Regions from separate parts of the Streptomyces sp. NPDC087859 genome, predicted to be linked through region 1. Evidence: riboswitches for the same ligand, from Rfam matches in the RefSeq annotation. Region 1 holds a riboswitch; each other region holds the start of a gene.

Region 1 (4,754 bases):
GCACCTGATGTTCCAGGGCTCCGGACAGGTCAAGGGCAACGGCCACTTCGAGCTCGTCCAGGGCGCGGGCGGCTCGCTCAACGGCACCACGAGCTTCGAGCGCACCAACTACTTCGAGACCATGCCCACCCACCAGCTGGAGCTCGCCCTCTGGCTGGAGGCCGACCGCATGGGCTCGCTGCTCGCCGCCCTCGACGACGAGTCGATGGAGAACCAGCGGGACGTCGTCAAGAACGAGCGCCGGCAGCGCTACGACAACGTCCCCTACGGCACGGCGTTCGAGAAGCTGACCGCCCTCGCCTACCCCGAGGGCCACCCGTACCACCACACGCCGATCGGTTCGATGGCCGACCTGGACGCGGCCACGCTGGAGGACGCGCGCGCGTTCTTCCGGACGTACTACGCCCCGGGTAACGCGGTGCTGTCCGTCGTCGGCGACATCGACCCCGAGCAGACGCTCGCCTGGATCGAGAAGTACTTCGGCTCGATCGCGTCCCACGACGGCAAGCCCGCCCCGCGCGACGGCTCGCTGCCCGAGATCATCGGCGAGCAGCTGCGCGAGGTCGTCGAGGAAGAGGTCCCCGCGCGCGCGTTGATGGCGGCCTACCGGCTGCCGCACGACGGCACGCGCGAGGCCGACGCGGCCGACCTGGCACTCACCGTCCTCGGTGGCGGCGAGTCCTCCCGCCTCTACAACCGGCTGGTACGCCGCGACCGTACGGCCGTGGCCGCCGGCTTCGGCCTGCTGCGGCTCGCCGGGGCGCCCTCCCTGGGGTGGCTGGACGTGAAGACGTCCGGTGACGTCGAGGTGCCGGTCATCGAGGCGGCGATCGACGAGGAGCTCGCCCGGTTCGCCGCGGAGGGCCCCACGGCCGAGGAAATGGAGCGCGCCCAGGCCCAGTTGGAGCGCGAGTGGCTGGACCGGCTCGGCACCGTCGCGGGCCGCGCCGACGAACTGTGCCGCTACGCCGTCCTGTTCGGCGACCCGCAGCTCGCCCTCACCGCCGTCAACCGGGTGCTCGAAGTGAGCGCCGAGGAAGTCCAGGCGGTCGCCAAGGCCCGCCTGCGCCCCGACAACCGCGCGGTGCTCGTCTACGAGCCCGTCTCCGCGGAGACCGCCGAGGACGCGGATCCGCCGGAGGACCCCGAGGCCGAGGCCACCGTCGAGGCCGGCGACAAGAACGAGGAGGCGGCCAAGTGACCGAGCTCGCCACGATGGAGTTCCACCCCCGGCCGCAGGCGGGCGAGGCCCGGCCGTGGGCCTTCCCGGCCCCCGAGCGCGGCACGCTCGACAACGGCCTGACGGTCCTGCGCTGCCACCGCCCCGGCCAGCAGGTCGTCGCCGTCGAGGTCCTCCTCGACGCCCCGCTGGACGCCGAGCCGGCCGGCCTGGACGGCGTCGCCACGATCATGGCGCGGGCCTTCTCGGAGGGCACCGACAAGCACACCGCCGAGGAGTTCGCCGCCGAGCTGGAGCGGGCCGGTGCCACGCTCGACGCCCACGCCGACCACCCCGGCGTACGGCTGAGCCTCGAGGTCCCGGCGTCGCGTCTGCCCAAGGCGCTCGGTCTGCTGGCCGACGCCCTCAGGGCGCCCGCGTTCGCGGACAGCGAGGTCGAGCGCCTCGTCACCAACCGCCTCGACGAGATCCCGCACGAGCTGGCCAACCCCTCCCGCCGGGCCGCCAAGGAGCTCTCCAGGACCCTGTTCCCGGCGGACCTGCGCATGTCCCGCCCGCGCCAGGGCACCGAGGAGACCGTCCAGAACATCGACTCCGCGGCCGTACGCGCCTTCTACGAGAAGCACGTCCGCCCGGCCACCGGCACCGTCGTGGTCGTCGGTGACCTCACCGGCATCGACCTGGACGCGCTGCTCGCCGACACCCTCGGCTCGTGGACCGGCTCCCAGGCCGAGCCGCGTCCGGTGCCGCCGATCACCGCCGACGACACGGGCCGTGTCGTCATCGTGGACCGCCCCGGCGCCGTCCAGACGCAGCTGCTGATCGGCCGTATCGGCGCCGACCGGCACGACCGCGTGTGGGCCGCGCAGGTGCTCGGCACGTACTGCCTCGGCGGCACCCTCACCTCCCGCCTGGACCGCGTCCTGCGTGAGGAGAAGGGCTACACCTACGGGGTGCGCTCGTTCGGGCAGGTCCTCAGGTCCGCCCCCGACGGAACGGGTGCCGCGATGCTCGCCATCAGCGGCTCCGTCGACACCCCGAACACCGGTCCGGCCCTGGACGACCTGTGGACGGTCCTGCGCACCCTTGCCGCGGAGGGGCTGACCGACGCCGAGCGGGACGTCGCCGTGCAGAACCTGGTCGGCGTGGCCCCGCTGAAGTACGAGACCGCGGCGGCCGTCGCGAGCACGCTGGCCGACCAGGTCGAGCAGCACCTGCCCGACGACTACCAGGCCACGCTGTACCGGCAGCTCGCCGCGACCGGCACCGTGGAGGCCACCGCAGCGGCCGTCAACGCCTTCCCGGTGGACCGGCTGGTGACGATCCTGGTCGGCGACGCGTCCGCCATCAAGGCGCCCGTCGAGGCCCTCGGGATCGGTGAAGTGAGCGTCGTGTCCGCCGAGTAGCGGCACGCGCGTGAAGGGGCCCTGGTGACTGACGTGTCACCAGGGCCCCTTAATGTCCGAATTAGGGGAGAGGTTGCCTGTCTGCCCTGTGGCATGCGCTACAAAACCCCTGATCCGTTTGGGGATTGAAAGTCGCCCCGCTTAGCGTCATCCGGGCTGTTCGTCAGGCAGTGCGCCGCGCCCGCGGCACCGGACAGCCATCGCCGAGTCCCCGTACGGCGCGAGCCAGGGGAGCCGGGGACCCACATTCATGTAGTCCCTGGGGTGAATCGGACGCCCGCGCGCGCAGCGAGGGGGTCCGTAGGAGACCTTCCTGCTCCGAACCCGTCAGCTAACCCGGTAGGCGAGAAGGAAGGAAAGGACCAGCCACCACATGGCGTTCACGCGCGCCACCGGGAAGCACCGCCGTCCCAGCAGGATGAAGCGCACCACCGCCCACGTGGCGGGGGTCGCGGCCCTCACCACCACCGGCGTCATCGGCACCCTCGCCGCCCCGGCCCTCGCGGCGGAGCCCGCGGCCGAGCAGACCGGCCTCACCCCGGTCGTCACCATCGGCGACTCGGTCGCCGCCCAGATCGACGCCCAGGCCGAGGCCCAGCAGCAGGCGGCCATCGAGGCCGCCGAGCAGAAGGCCCGGCAGAAGGCCGAGCAGGCGGCGCTCAAGAAGGCCGCCGCCAAGGCCGAGAAGGAGCGCGAGGCCAAGGAGCGCGCCGCCCGCGCCGCCGCCGAGCGCAAGCGCCTCAACAGCTATGTAGCCCCGATATCGGGCTCGTACATCTCCACCGGCTACAAGGCCGGCGGCGGCGTCTGGTCCTCCGGCAGCCACACCGGCGTCGACTTCCACGCCGCCACCGGCACCTCCGTCCACGCGGTCGGCTCCGGCACGGTCGTCGAGGCCGGCTGGGGCGGGTCGTACGGCAACAACATCGTGATCAAGATGAACGACGGCACGTACACCCAGTACGGGCACCTGTCGTCCATCGGTGTTTCGGTGGGCCAGACGGTCACCCCGGGCCAGCAGATCGGCCTCTCCGGCGCGACCGGCAACGTCACCGGGCCGCACCTGCACTTCGAGGCCCGCACGACCGCGGAGTACGGCTCGGACATCGACCCCGTCTCCTACCTGCGTTCGCATGGCGTGAACGTCTGACGACGGACCGCGAGATCTTCTGAAACCCCGGCTCACCGAGCCGGGGTTTTGCCGTTTCTGTCGCCCTGTTGTCCAAAAAATATGCATGGATTCCGGCCCGCCATCGGAAATTCCTGTTCTTTGCAATAGAGTCACTGAACACACGTCAATCATCGACGTTTCACGGGGATTAAGGCGGAGGTCGGTCATGCGTATTCCGGCGCACTCGGTATGCACCGCGATCAGGGACGACATCGTCGCCGGTGTCTACGAGCGCGGCAGCCGCCTCACCGAGGAACTCCTCGCCCGTCGCTACGGGGTCTCCCGTGTCCCCGTCCGGGAGGCGCTGCGCACTCTGGAGGCCGAGGGCTTCGTGGTGACGCGGCGCCACGCGGGCGCGTGCGTGGCCGAACCGACCGAGCAGGAGGCCGCCGACCTGCTGGAGATGCGGATGCTCCTGGAGCCCCTGGGTGCCTCACGGGCCGCCCAGCGGCGCACCGAGGCGCATCTGAAGGTCCTGCGCGGTCTGGTCAGGCTGGGCCAGGAGCGGGCCAGGAGGGGCAACAGCGATGACCTGCGGTCCCTGGGAGGCTGGTTCCACGAGACGCTCGCCCAGGCCTCCGGCAGCCCCGCGCTGACCTCGATGCTGACCCAGCTACGGCACAAGATCTCCTGGATGTACGCCGTGGACGCCCCGGTCAACCCCGTCGAGTCCTGGGCGGAGCACGGTGCCATCGTCGACGCCGTGGCGCGCGGCGACGGAGAGCGCGCGCGGGCGGTCACGGCTCTGCACACGGAGCGCTCGACAGCCGTGCACCGGCTCCGATTCACCGGCACGGGAGATCGGCCGGAGCGTGTGAGGAACTCGCAACATCCCGTAAACATGCCGAGCCTGCGGCATTAACACAAGAGCCGTATACAAAGAGGCAGTAATTCGCGGGGGATTATTTCCGCTGCCTGTGAGCGAGAAATGCAAAGGGCTCGCCCGATAAATTCGGACGAGCCCTTCTGTGGTGCCGTGAATCAGCCGGCCCCGGTA
Region 2 (4,754 bases), on a different contig from region 1:
TCGGCATCGTCGCCACCGGCGCGGTGGCCCTGATCGCCGCCTTCGCCGTCCATATGCGGTTCGGTTTCCGGCTGGACGCCGACAACCTCACCGAGGCGCTCACCGTGGCGGTGGTCGCCGTGCTGGCCGCCGTCCTCAACCGGGTCGTGCTCCGCGGCGACCAGCGGCTCGCCTCCCAGCGCCAGATCGCCGAGGCCGCCCAGCGGGCGGTGCTGCCCGAGCCCGACGACCGGATCGGCGGGTTCGACATCGCGGTGCGGTACGAGGCGGCGCAGAAGGACGCCTTCATCGGCGGGGACCTCTACGCGGTGCAGGACAGTCCGTACGGGGTGCGGCTGGTGGTGGGGGACGTGCGGGGGAAGGGCATGGGGGCGGTCGCCGCGGTCGCCGTCGTCATCGGGGCGTTCCGGGAGGCCGCCGAGCAGGAGCCGACGCTGGAGGCGGTCGCGCGGCGGCTGGAGCGGGCGCTGGCGCGCGAGGGCACGCGGCGCGAGGGGCTCGACGCCATCGAGGGGTTCACCACCGTCGTACTCGCCGAACTGCCGCACGGCGACGGGGTCGTACGGGTCCTCAACCGCGGCCATCCGCCGCCGTTGCTGCTGTGTCCCGACGGCACCGTGCGGGCGCTGCCCGCCGTCGAGCCCGCGTTGCCGCTGGGCATGGGCGAGTTGGGGAGCTGGCCCGACCGTGCGGAGGAGGCGGTTTTCCCGGGCGGGGCCACGCTGCTGCTGTACACCGACGGGCTGTCCGAGGCGCGGGACCGGTACGGGGAGTTCTACGATCCGGCGGCGCGGCTCGCGGGACGCGCATTCCGGGTCCCCGGGGCGCTGCTGTCCGCGCTCGCCGTGGAGGTGCGCCGGCACACGGGGGGCGGCATGACGGACGACATGGCGCTGCTCGCCGTACGACGGCCGTGACCCTTGGGGAGCTTTATCACGTGGGGTGACCGGGTGAGTGCCCTCCGCATAACAACTGACATACAGTCAATACCTGTGAGTTTACCGGAGCGCGGTCAACTCGCCCGTTTTTCACCGCTCATGGACCCGTACGTCCAGGGGAAAAAGGTTAATGATCAAGCGGAACAGCTTGGAATCCATGGTCCGGGTCTATTAACGTTCGATAACGCAGCGCGGTCGTCCCAGCCGTCACAAGAGACGGCTCCGTGCTCACGCGCTTAATCCCGCAAGGGAGCCGGGGAACCACCACCCTGGGGTGAATCGCGCGGATGCCACCGTGAACTCACGGCCGGTATACGCGCGTAGGAGACCTTCCTGCTCCGAACCCGTCAGCTAACCCGGTAGGCGAGAAGGAAGGAAAGGAGCACGCCCACGTGGCGTCAAACCGGCCTGCCCCCGAGGCCCCGTACGTGCCGAGCCAGCGCAGCACCACCGATGTCTTCGGCTACGGCAGCTACCACCACGACGAGGGTCCGCGGGAGGAATGGAATCCCACCGAGGAGTCCATCCGACCGGCACGTGGCAAGCATCGGGTCGCCAAGCAGCGCAGCGGGGGATTCGCCCGCAGCTCCACCGTCCTGGGCGTCGGTGTCATAGCCGCCGTCGGCGGGGCCGGCATGGCCAGCGCCAACACCGGCAAGCCGCCGGTCTCCATCTCGATGCCCGACCTTCCGTTCGTGTCCGGCGAGGAGGAGGCACCGCAGGGCTCGGCCACCGCGCTCAGCGACCTCGCCGCGGCCCCCACGGCCGCCGCCACGGCTGTCACGGACAAGACCCAGATCAGCGTCTCCGACTCCGGCGCCGGCGAGACGCTGCGCAACCGGATCATGGCGCAGGCCGAGAGCCAGCAGACGCAGGTCGAGAACAAGACGCAGCTCGCCACGCAGAGCGCCCTCGCCGACGAGGCCGCCAAGGCCGAGGCCGCCGCGCTGAAGAAGGCCGCGGACGACGCAGCCGAGGCGAAGAAGAAGGCGGAGGCGGAAGCCGAGAAGGCCGCCGAGGCCAAGCGGCTCGCCGAGCTGGCGAAGCAGTACACGCTGCCGACCTCCTCGTACACGATCACCTCGACCTTCGGGCAGGCCGGCTCCCTGTGGTCCTCCGGGTACCACACGGGCCTCGACTTCGCCGCTCCCACGGGCACGCTCATCAAGGCGATCCACAGCGGCACCATCACGCAGGCCGGCTGGGACGGGTCGTACGGCTACAAGACCGTCCTCACCCTCGACGACGGCACCGAGCTGTGGTTCGCCCACCAGTCGTCGATCAGTGTCAGCGTGGGCCAGAAGGTCAACACCGGTGATGTGATCGGGCGCGTGGGAGCGACCGGCAACGTCACGGGCGCGCATCTGCACCTCGAGGTCCACGCGGGCGGTGCGTCCACCGGGATCGACCCGATGGCGTGGCTGCGGAGCAAGGGGCTCACCCCCTGAGGTTCTCCTGATCCACCGGCGGCCCTGACGCACACCCCCCGACGTCACGGCCGCCGGTTTTTGCGTCACCGGGCACGGAATGTCAGCCTCCGCTTGTTTACGGGAACTTTGCGGCCGTTCCGGAAGAGCGGTCTTCGCACCGGCGTTGACCCCGTACATGACTTCTCTTCGCAAGCTGGGCACGTCCGACCTCGAGGTCTTCCCGCTCTCCCTCGGCGGCAACGTCTTCGGCTGGACCGCCGACGAGACACAGTCCTTCGCCGTACTCGACGCCTACGCGGCCGCGGGCGGCAACTTCGTCGACACGGCGGACTCGTACTCCGCGTGGATCGACGGCAACGTCGGCGGTGAGTCCGAGACCATCATCGGCAAGTGGGTCAAGGCGCGCGGCAACCGCGACGACGTCGTGATCGCCACGAAGGTCAGCCAGCACCCCGACTTCCCGGGCCTGACGGCCGCGAACATCAAGGCGGCGGCGGACGCCTCCCTGCGCCGTCTCGGCACCGACCACATCGACCTCTACTACACACACTTCGACAAGGTGGAAGTGCCGGTCGAGGAGATCATCGGCGCGCTCGACGAGCTGGTGAAGGCGGGCAAGGTGCGGCACATCGCCGCGTCCAACATCTCCGCCGAGCGCCTGGAGGCGTCCCTCGCCTTCTCCGAGCGCGAGGGACTGGCCCGGTACGTGGCGCTCCAGCCGCACTACAACCTGGTCTCGCGCGAGACGTACGAGGGCGAGCTCCAGGACCTGGCCGCACGGACCGGACTGGCCGCCGTCCCGTACTACGCGCTGGCCTCCGGGTTCCTCACCGGCAAGTACCGCGAGGGCGAGGTGGTGGAGGGCGCCCGCGCCGCCGGTGCCGGCAAGCATCTGGAGACGGAGCGCGGCCGCAAGGTCCTCGCCGCCCTCGACGACATCGCCGAGGCCCACCGCGTGCCGGTGGCGACGGTGGCCCTGGCGTGGCTGGCGTCCCGGCCGACGGTGGCGGCGCCCATCGCGTCCGCACGGACGGTGGAGCAGCTGCCGGCGCTGGTGAAAGTGGCGGAGGTGCGGCTGACGGAGGACGAGGTGACGCGGCTGACGGAGGCGTCGGCCTAGTCTTCGCGGTCCGGTGGTCCGGCAGGGCGGCTCGCGGGGGCGTGTCGCGGTTCTGTCGGCGGGGCGGGCGGGGCGTCGGTGTGGTCCGGCGGGGCGCTCGTGGGGTGTGTCGCAGTGCCGTCGGCGGGGCGGGGCGGGGCGTCGGTGTGGGTTGGCGGTGCGGCTCGGTGGTGTGCTGCGGTTCTCAGGTCCGGTACGGGTTGTAGCCGGGGTGCTGCACCGCCGGGTATCCGTGCACGGGCCAGTGCGTCGGCGGGATCACGACCGGGGTCGGCGGTGCCGTCATCCGGGCCGCGTGGTCCAGGGCCGGGCGCGCCGCCTCCCGCCGTACCCACAGCTCGTGCAGCAGCTCCCGCTCCCGTACGACGAAGTCGGCGCCGGCCCGGCCGCGGCGCCCCCGGTGACGGAGGAACGCCAGAGACGTCGCGTACGCCTCGTACTGCGCCACCGCCCGCGCCGCCCGCTTCCCGGCGTGGGCGCGGGCGTACTGGCGGGCGATCCGGCGGGCCCGCATCGAGCCGAGGGCGAAGGGTTCGGCGGGGGTGAGCCAGCCGGCGACGGCGTAGGCGGGCAGTTCCTCGCGCACGGTGCGCAGTTCGCGCTGCCGGGTCCAGATGACGAGCCAGGTCAGCAGGCCGAACGCGGGGACCATGAAGGCCGCGTACACGGCGAAGAAGCCGTACTCGCCGAAGGTCGACGAGCCGTTCCAGACGGCGTGCATGCCCATCGCGAGCAGCAGGCCGGAGAGCGGCAGCAGCACGCGCCGTACGTGATGGCGGTCCGCCGACAGTGCCGCGATGCCGAAGCCGATGCCGGTGAGGACCGTGAACAGCGGGTGCGCGAACGGCGACATGATGACGCGGACGAAGAACGTGGCCGCGGTGACGGAGGCGATGCCGCTGTCGCCGGTGAGCTGGTCGGTGCCGAAGGCGGTGCCGAGGTAGAGGATGTTCTCGGTGAAGGCGAAGCCGGTGGCGGTGACCCCGGCTATCACCACACCGTCGACGATGCCGGTGAAGTCCCGTCTGCGGAAGAGGAAGACGAGCAGGACGGCCGCGGCCTTGGCGGTCTCCTCGACGACGGGCGCTATCACGGTCGCGCCGAGGGTGTCGGCGCTGGACGGATCCGCGGTCGCCGTCGCTATCCATCTGGTCGCGAAGCTGTTGGCGACGATGGCTATCAGCGCCGCCGCGCAGGCGCCCCAGGAGAACGCGAACAGCAGATTGCGCCAGGGGCCCGGCTCGACCCGGTCCAGCCAGCGGAAGG
Region 3 (4,754 bases), on a different contig from region 1:
GTCGCCCACCACGGTGTCGTACTGGAAAAGCAGGGACGCCTGGACGAGGCCCGGGCCCGGTACGAGGAGGCCCACGCGTCCGGCGACTCCTACGGCGCGTACCGTCTCGCCGTCCTCCTCGAAGCGCAGGCGAAGTCCGACGAGGCCAGAACCTGGTACCGCAAAGCCGCCGACATGGGCCACCCGGCGGCGAAGAAGGTCCTCGACGGAAACCCGGATACGGTCAAGGAGTGACCGACCAGCCCGCGCCCACCTGCACCACCCCCGAACCCCCCGAGCTCTTCACCTGGGAGTTCGCGACCGACCCCTACCCCGCGTACGCCTGGCTCCGCGAGCACGCCCCCGTGCACCGGACGAAGCTGCCCAGCGGGGTGGAGGCCTGGCTGGTCACGCGTTACGTCGATGCCAAGCAGGCCCTCGCCGACCAGCGGCTGAGCAAGAACCCGGCGCATCACGCCGAGCCCGCGCACGCCAAGGGGAAGACAGGGATCCCCGGTGAGCGCAAGGCCGAGTTGATGACGCATCTGCTGAACATCGACCCGCCGGACCACACCAGGCTCCGTCGGCTCGTCAGCAAGGCGTTCACGCCGCGCAGGGTCGCCGAGTTCGCGTCGCGTGTGCAGGAGCTCACCGACCTCCTCATCGACCAGTTCGCGGAGAAGGGGTCCGCCGATCTCATCCACGAGTTCGCCTTCCCACTCCCCATCTACGCGATCTGTGACCTGCTCGGCGTACCGCGCGAGGACCAGGACGACTTCCGGGACTGGGCGGGCATGATGATCCGGCACGGGGGAGGACCGAGGGGGGGTGTCGCGCGGTCCGTCAAGAAGATGCGCGGCTATCTGCTGGAACTCATCCACCGCAAGCGCGAGGGGCTCCCGGCCGAACCCGTCCCCGGCGAGGACCTCATCTCCGGTCTCATCCGCGCCTCGGACCACGGCGAGCACCTCACCGAGAACGAGGCCGCGGCGATGGCCTTCATCCTGCTCTTCGCCGGTTTTGAGACCACGGTCAACCTGATCGGCAACGGCACGTACGCGCTCCTCACCCATCCCGAGCAGCGCACCCGCCTCCAGGGCTCGCTCGCCGCCGGGGAGACCGACCTCCTGGAAACCGGCGTGGAGGAGCTTCTCCGTTACGACGGTCCCGTGGAACTCGCCACCTGGCGCTTCGCCACCCAGCCGCTCACCGTCGGCGGACAGGACATCGCACCCGGCGACCCCGTCCTCGTCGTACTCGCCGCCGCGGACCGGGACCCGGAGCGGTTCGCCGATCCCGATGTCCTCGACCTCTCCCGGCGTGACAACCAACACCTCGGATACGGCCACGGCATTCACTACTGCCTCGGCGCCCCGCTCGCCCGTCTGGAGGGCCAGACCGCGCTCGCCACGCTCCTCACCCGGCTTCCGGACCTCCGACTCGCGGTGGATTCGGCCGATTTGAGGTGGCGTGGGGGTCTCATCATGCGCGGACTGCGCACCCTGCCCGTCGAGTTCACGCCCACGAGCCGGGCCCGGTAATCGGCTTCGCGTCGATTACTTGCATGGCTTCACGCCAACTCGCGCGTCCCCGCAGCTCCTTGCAAAGATGATTTGCCCTCAACTCTGTGATCTTCACGTGATCTACGCGGCATTAACTTGTGACAAGTGATCGACTGCCGATACGTTCACGCATCAGCGCGGCGACTGTCTTCATCCGCCGCGCCGGTCACTGTTGTCTCGCGAAAGGCCTCCGCATGCTCACCGGGAACGGTCGTCACCGTCGCCCCCGCCAGGCTCCGGCACTGCTCGTCGCGGCCGGAGTGACCGGCTCCGCCATCGCGATCCCGCTCCTGGGCGCCACCGGCGCGAGCGCGGCCGACGGGAACACCTGGGACCAGGTCGCCAAGTGCGAGACCGACGGTTCCTGGAGCGCGAACAAGGGTGACGGTTATTACGGCGGGCTCAAGCTGTCCCAGGAGAACTGGGAGAAGTACGGCGGCCTCGACTACGCCACGAGTCCCGACCTCGCCAGCCGCAACCAGCAGATAGCCGTCGCCGAGAAGGTCCTCGCGGACCAGGGTGTTGGCGTCTGGGGCACCTGCGGTCTGCTGAACGGGCTGAGCAAGGACTCGGCCTCGGACGATGTCGACACCGGCGTCGGGAGCGGCACCCCGTCGGAGTCCGAAGAGTCGGGTTCATCTGAATCGTCTGATTCATCCGCCTCGTCCGGGCTGTCCAACTCCTCCGGATCATCCGACTCGTCGAACGGGTCCTCCGCCGATCCGACGTCCTCACCCTCGGCGTCCACCGAAGCGGACAACTCATCCAAGTCGGACACATCCGACCCTGGCGCCGAAGACTCACAGTCGCCCGACAGTCCATCCATAGCGCCGACAAAGGGTGTTGAATCGGACAACTCATGGCAAGAAGGCGGCTCTTCGGCTCTCGTCGACACCGGCGCCCTCTCCGCCACCCAGGAGAGCACCGGCCGGCACCGTGGCGCGAGCGCCGACGAGGGGTCCTACACCGTCCGCGTCGGCGACACGCTCGCCTCCATCGCCGACTCCCTTGACGTCGACGGCGGATGGCGCCGGCTCTACGCCGAGAACAAGCAGGTCATCGGCGCCGACCCGAGCGACATCGAGCCCGGTCAGACCCTCGTACTCGGTAGCGAATAGGGCGAAAACCCCAGGAGAATGCCGGGAGTTCAGACCACACTTCTCATCAAATGTCCGGTTTGATGAAAGTGTGGGATGAGTCTCAGAAGCCCTGATCGTCTTTGAAATTCGCCGGATTCCCTGTCTACGGTCAACACCGCTCGTCACCGCGAGCCCCGGCTGCCGCAACGCCGAATCCTGCCAGCGGCCGTACGGGAACAGTCGTCGCGTCAAGCGCCGTAGGCAGGAGCGGGGGACCCAAGGTAAGTGCCGGGCCCAGCAGTTCACGCTGGACCGGCTTGGGGTGAAGTCGCGCATCGCGAGATGCGCGGCCGGGCAACTCAACCGGCCCGAACCCGACAGCTCACCTCGCAGGCGTCGGTGAGGGGATCCACCATGCTGTTTTCCGGCAAGGGCAAGCACCGTCGTCCTTCCAAGGCCACCCGGGCCGCCGCGCTCGCCGGCGTCACCGGTGTCGCCATCGCGGCCCCGCTGATGGCGGCCGGCAACGCCTCCGCCGCCACCGCCTCCGAGTGGGACGCCGTCGCCCAGTGCGAGTCGGGCGGCGACTGGACCATCAACACCGGCAACGGCTACTACGGCGGTCTGCAGTTCTCCGCCTCCACCTGGGCCGCGTACGGCGGCACGGCGTACGCCTCGCAGGCCAACCAGGCCACCAAGGGTCAGCAGATCGAGATAGCCGAGAAGGTCCTCGCGAGCCAGGGCAAGGGTGCCTGGCCGTCCTGCGGCGTCAACCTGTCCAGCGCGAGCTACACCGGCGGCGGCTCGTCGAGCTCCTCCAGCGACAGCGGCACCAGCACCCGCTCCTCCGAGCAGCAGGCCTCCCGCTCCTCCGAGCGCCCGGCCGCCAAGAAGACCGTCACCACCCCGACCGGCAAGAAGGTCAAGAAGGGCGACGGCGAGTACAAGGTCGTCAAGGGTGACACCCTCAGCTCCATCGCCGAGGAGCACGACGTCAAGGGCGGCTGGCAGAAGGTGTTCAAGCTGAACAAGGACATCGTCAGCGACGCCGACTTCATCTACCCGGGTCAGCAGCTGCACCTCAAGTAGTAGCTGCGCCTCGCGTAAGGGTCCGCCGCATTCGAGCAGGACCCGGCTGAACCACAGCGCCCTCACATCCGTGGTCCTCATACTGAAGGCCTCGTGAGGGTCCCCCCGTCCCCACGGGCTCCCCGCTCCGGTGCGTGTTCCCCCGTACGCACCGGGGCGGGGTTTTTTCTGCGCCGGTTTCTGCCAGGTTTCCGAAACCGTCTTTGTTCCGTTCGGAAACAATTTACTCTCGGTTCTGTCCACGGGGCGGTCCGCACGGTGGCCGAACGCCCGGAGCCGGTTAGGCTCGTCTCGCAGAACACACCGCGGTCCCGGCGGACCGTGTCACATCCCAAGAAGGAGATGCTCGTGCCGTCCATCGACGTCGTCGTAGCCCGGGAAATCCTGGACTCCCGAGGCAACCCCACGGTCGAGGTCGAGGTCGGCCTCGACGACGGCAGCACGGGTCGTGCCGCCGTTCCCTCCGGTGCTTCCACCGGCGCCTTCGAGGCCATCGAGCTCCGCGACGGTGACCCCAACCGCTACGGCGGCAAGGGTGTCGAGAAGGCCGTCCTCGCCGTCATCGAGCAGATCGGCCCGGAGCTCGTCGGCTACGACGCCACCGAGCAGCGCCTGATCGACCAGGCGATGTTCGACCTGGACGCCACCGACAACAAGGGCTCGCTCGGCGCCAACGCCATCCTCGGCGTCTCCCTCGCCGTCGCCCACGCCGCCTCCGAGGCCAGCGACCTCCCGCTCTTCCGCTACCTGGGCGGCCCGAACGCGCACCTGCTGCCCGTTCCGATGATGAACATCCTGAACGGCGGCTCGCACGCCGACTCCAACGTGGACATCCAGGAGTTCATGATCGCCCCGATCGGCGCGGAGTCCTTCTCCGAGGCGCTGCGCTGGGGCGCCGAGGTCTACCACACCCTCAAGAAGGTGCTGAAGACCAAGGGCCTGTCCACCGGCCTCGGCGACGAGGGCGGCTTCGCCCCGAACCTGGAGTCCAACCGCGCCGCCCTGGACCTCATCATCGAGGCCATCAAGCAGGCCGGCTACGTCC

Evidence for each region. A riboswitch is a leader RNA that binds a small molecule or an ion and turns the genes downstream of it on or off. The one in region 1 is predicted to bind cyclic di-AMP.
Region 2: another riboswitch for cyclic di-AMP. It lies ahead of ACIOHP_RS03945 (M23 family metallopeptidase); the one in region 1 lies ahead of ACIOHP_RS40220 (M23 family metallopeptidase).
Region 3: another riboswitch for cyclic di-AMP. It lies ahead of ACIOHP_RS12315 (transglycosylase family protein); the one in region 1 lies ahead of ACIOHP_RS40220 (M23 family metallopeptidase).

The regions. Positions count from the first base shown of each region.
Region 1 covers NZ_JBIUUU010000021.1:126,319-131,072, forward strand. The annotation lists gene ACIOHP_RS40210 (pitrilysin family protein) at 1-1,201, shown strand, start outside; gene ACIOHP_RS40215 (M16 family metallopeptidase) at 1,198-2,586, shown strand; cyclic di-AMP (ydaO/yuaA leader) riboswitch at 2,778-2,946, shown strand; gene ACIOHP_RS40220 (M23 family metallopeptidase) at 2,960-3,736, shown strand; gene ACIOHP_RS40225 (GntR family transcriptional regulator) at 3,924-4,619, shown strand.
Region 2 covers NZ_JBIUUU010000002.1:19,662-24,415, reverse strand. The annotation lists gene ACIOHP_RS03950 (PP2C family protein-serine/threonine phosphatase) at 1-917, shown strand, start outside; cyclic di-AMP (ydaO/yuaA leader) riboswitch at 1,162-1,319, shown strand; gene ACIOHP_RS03945 (M23 family metallopeptidase) at 1,331-2,386, shown strand; gene ACIOHP_RS03940 (aldo/keto reductase) at 2,544-3,488, shown strand; gene ACIOHP_RS03935 (PrsW family intramembrane metalloprotease) at 3,673-4,754, opposite strand, start outside.
Region 3 covers NZ_JBIUUU010000004.1:476,895-481,648, forward strand. The annotation lists gene ACIOHP_RS12300 (hypothetical protein) at 1-234, shown strand, start outside; gene ACIOHP_RS12305 (cytochrome P450) at 231-1,520, shown strand; gene ACIOHP_RS12310 (transglycosylase family protein) at 1,736-2,659, shown strand; cyclic di-AMP (ydaO/yuaA leader) riboswitch at 2,864-3,031, shown strand; gene ACIOHP_RS12315 (transglycosylase family protein) at 3,035-3,709, shown strand; gene eno (phosphopyruvate hydratase) at 4,058-4,754, shown strand, end outside.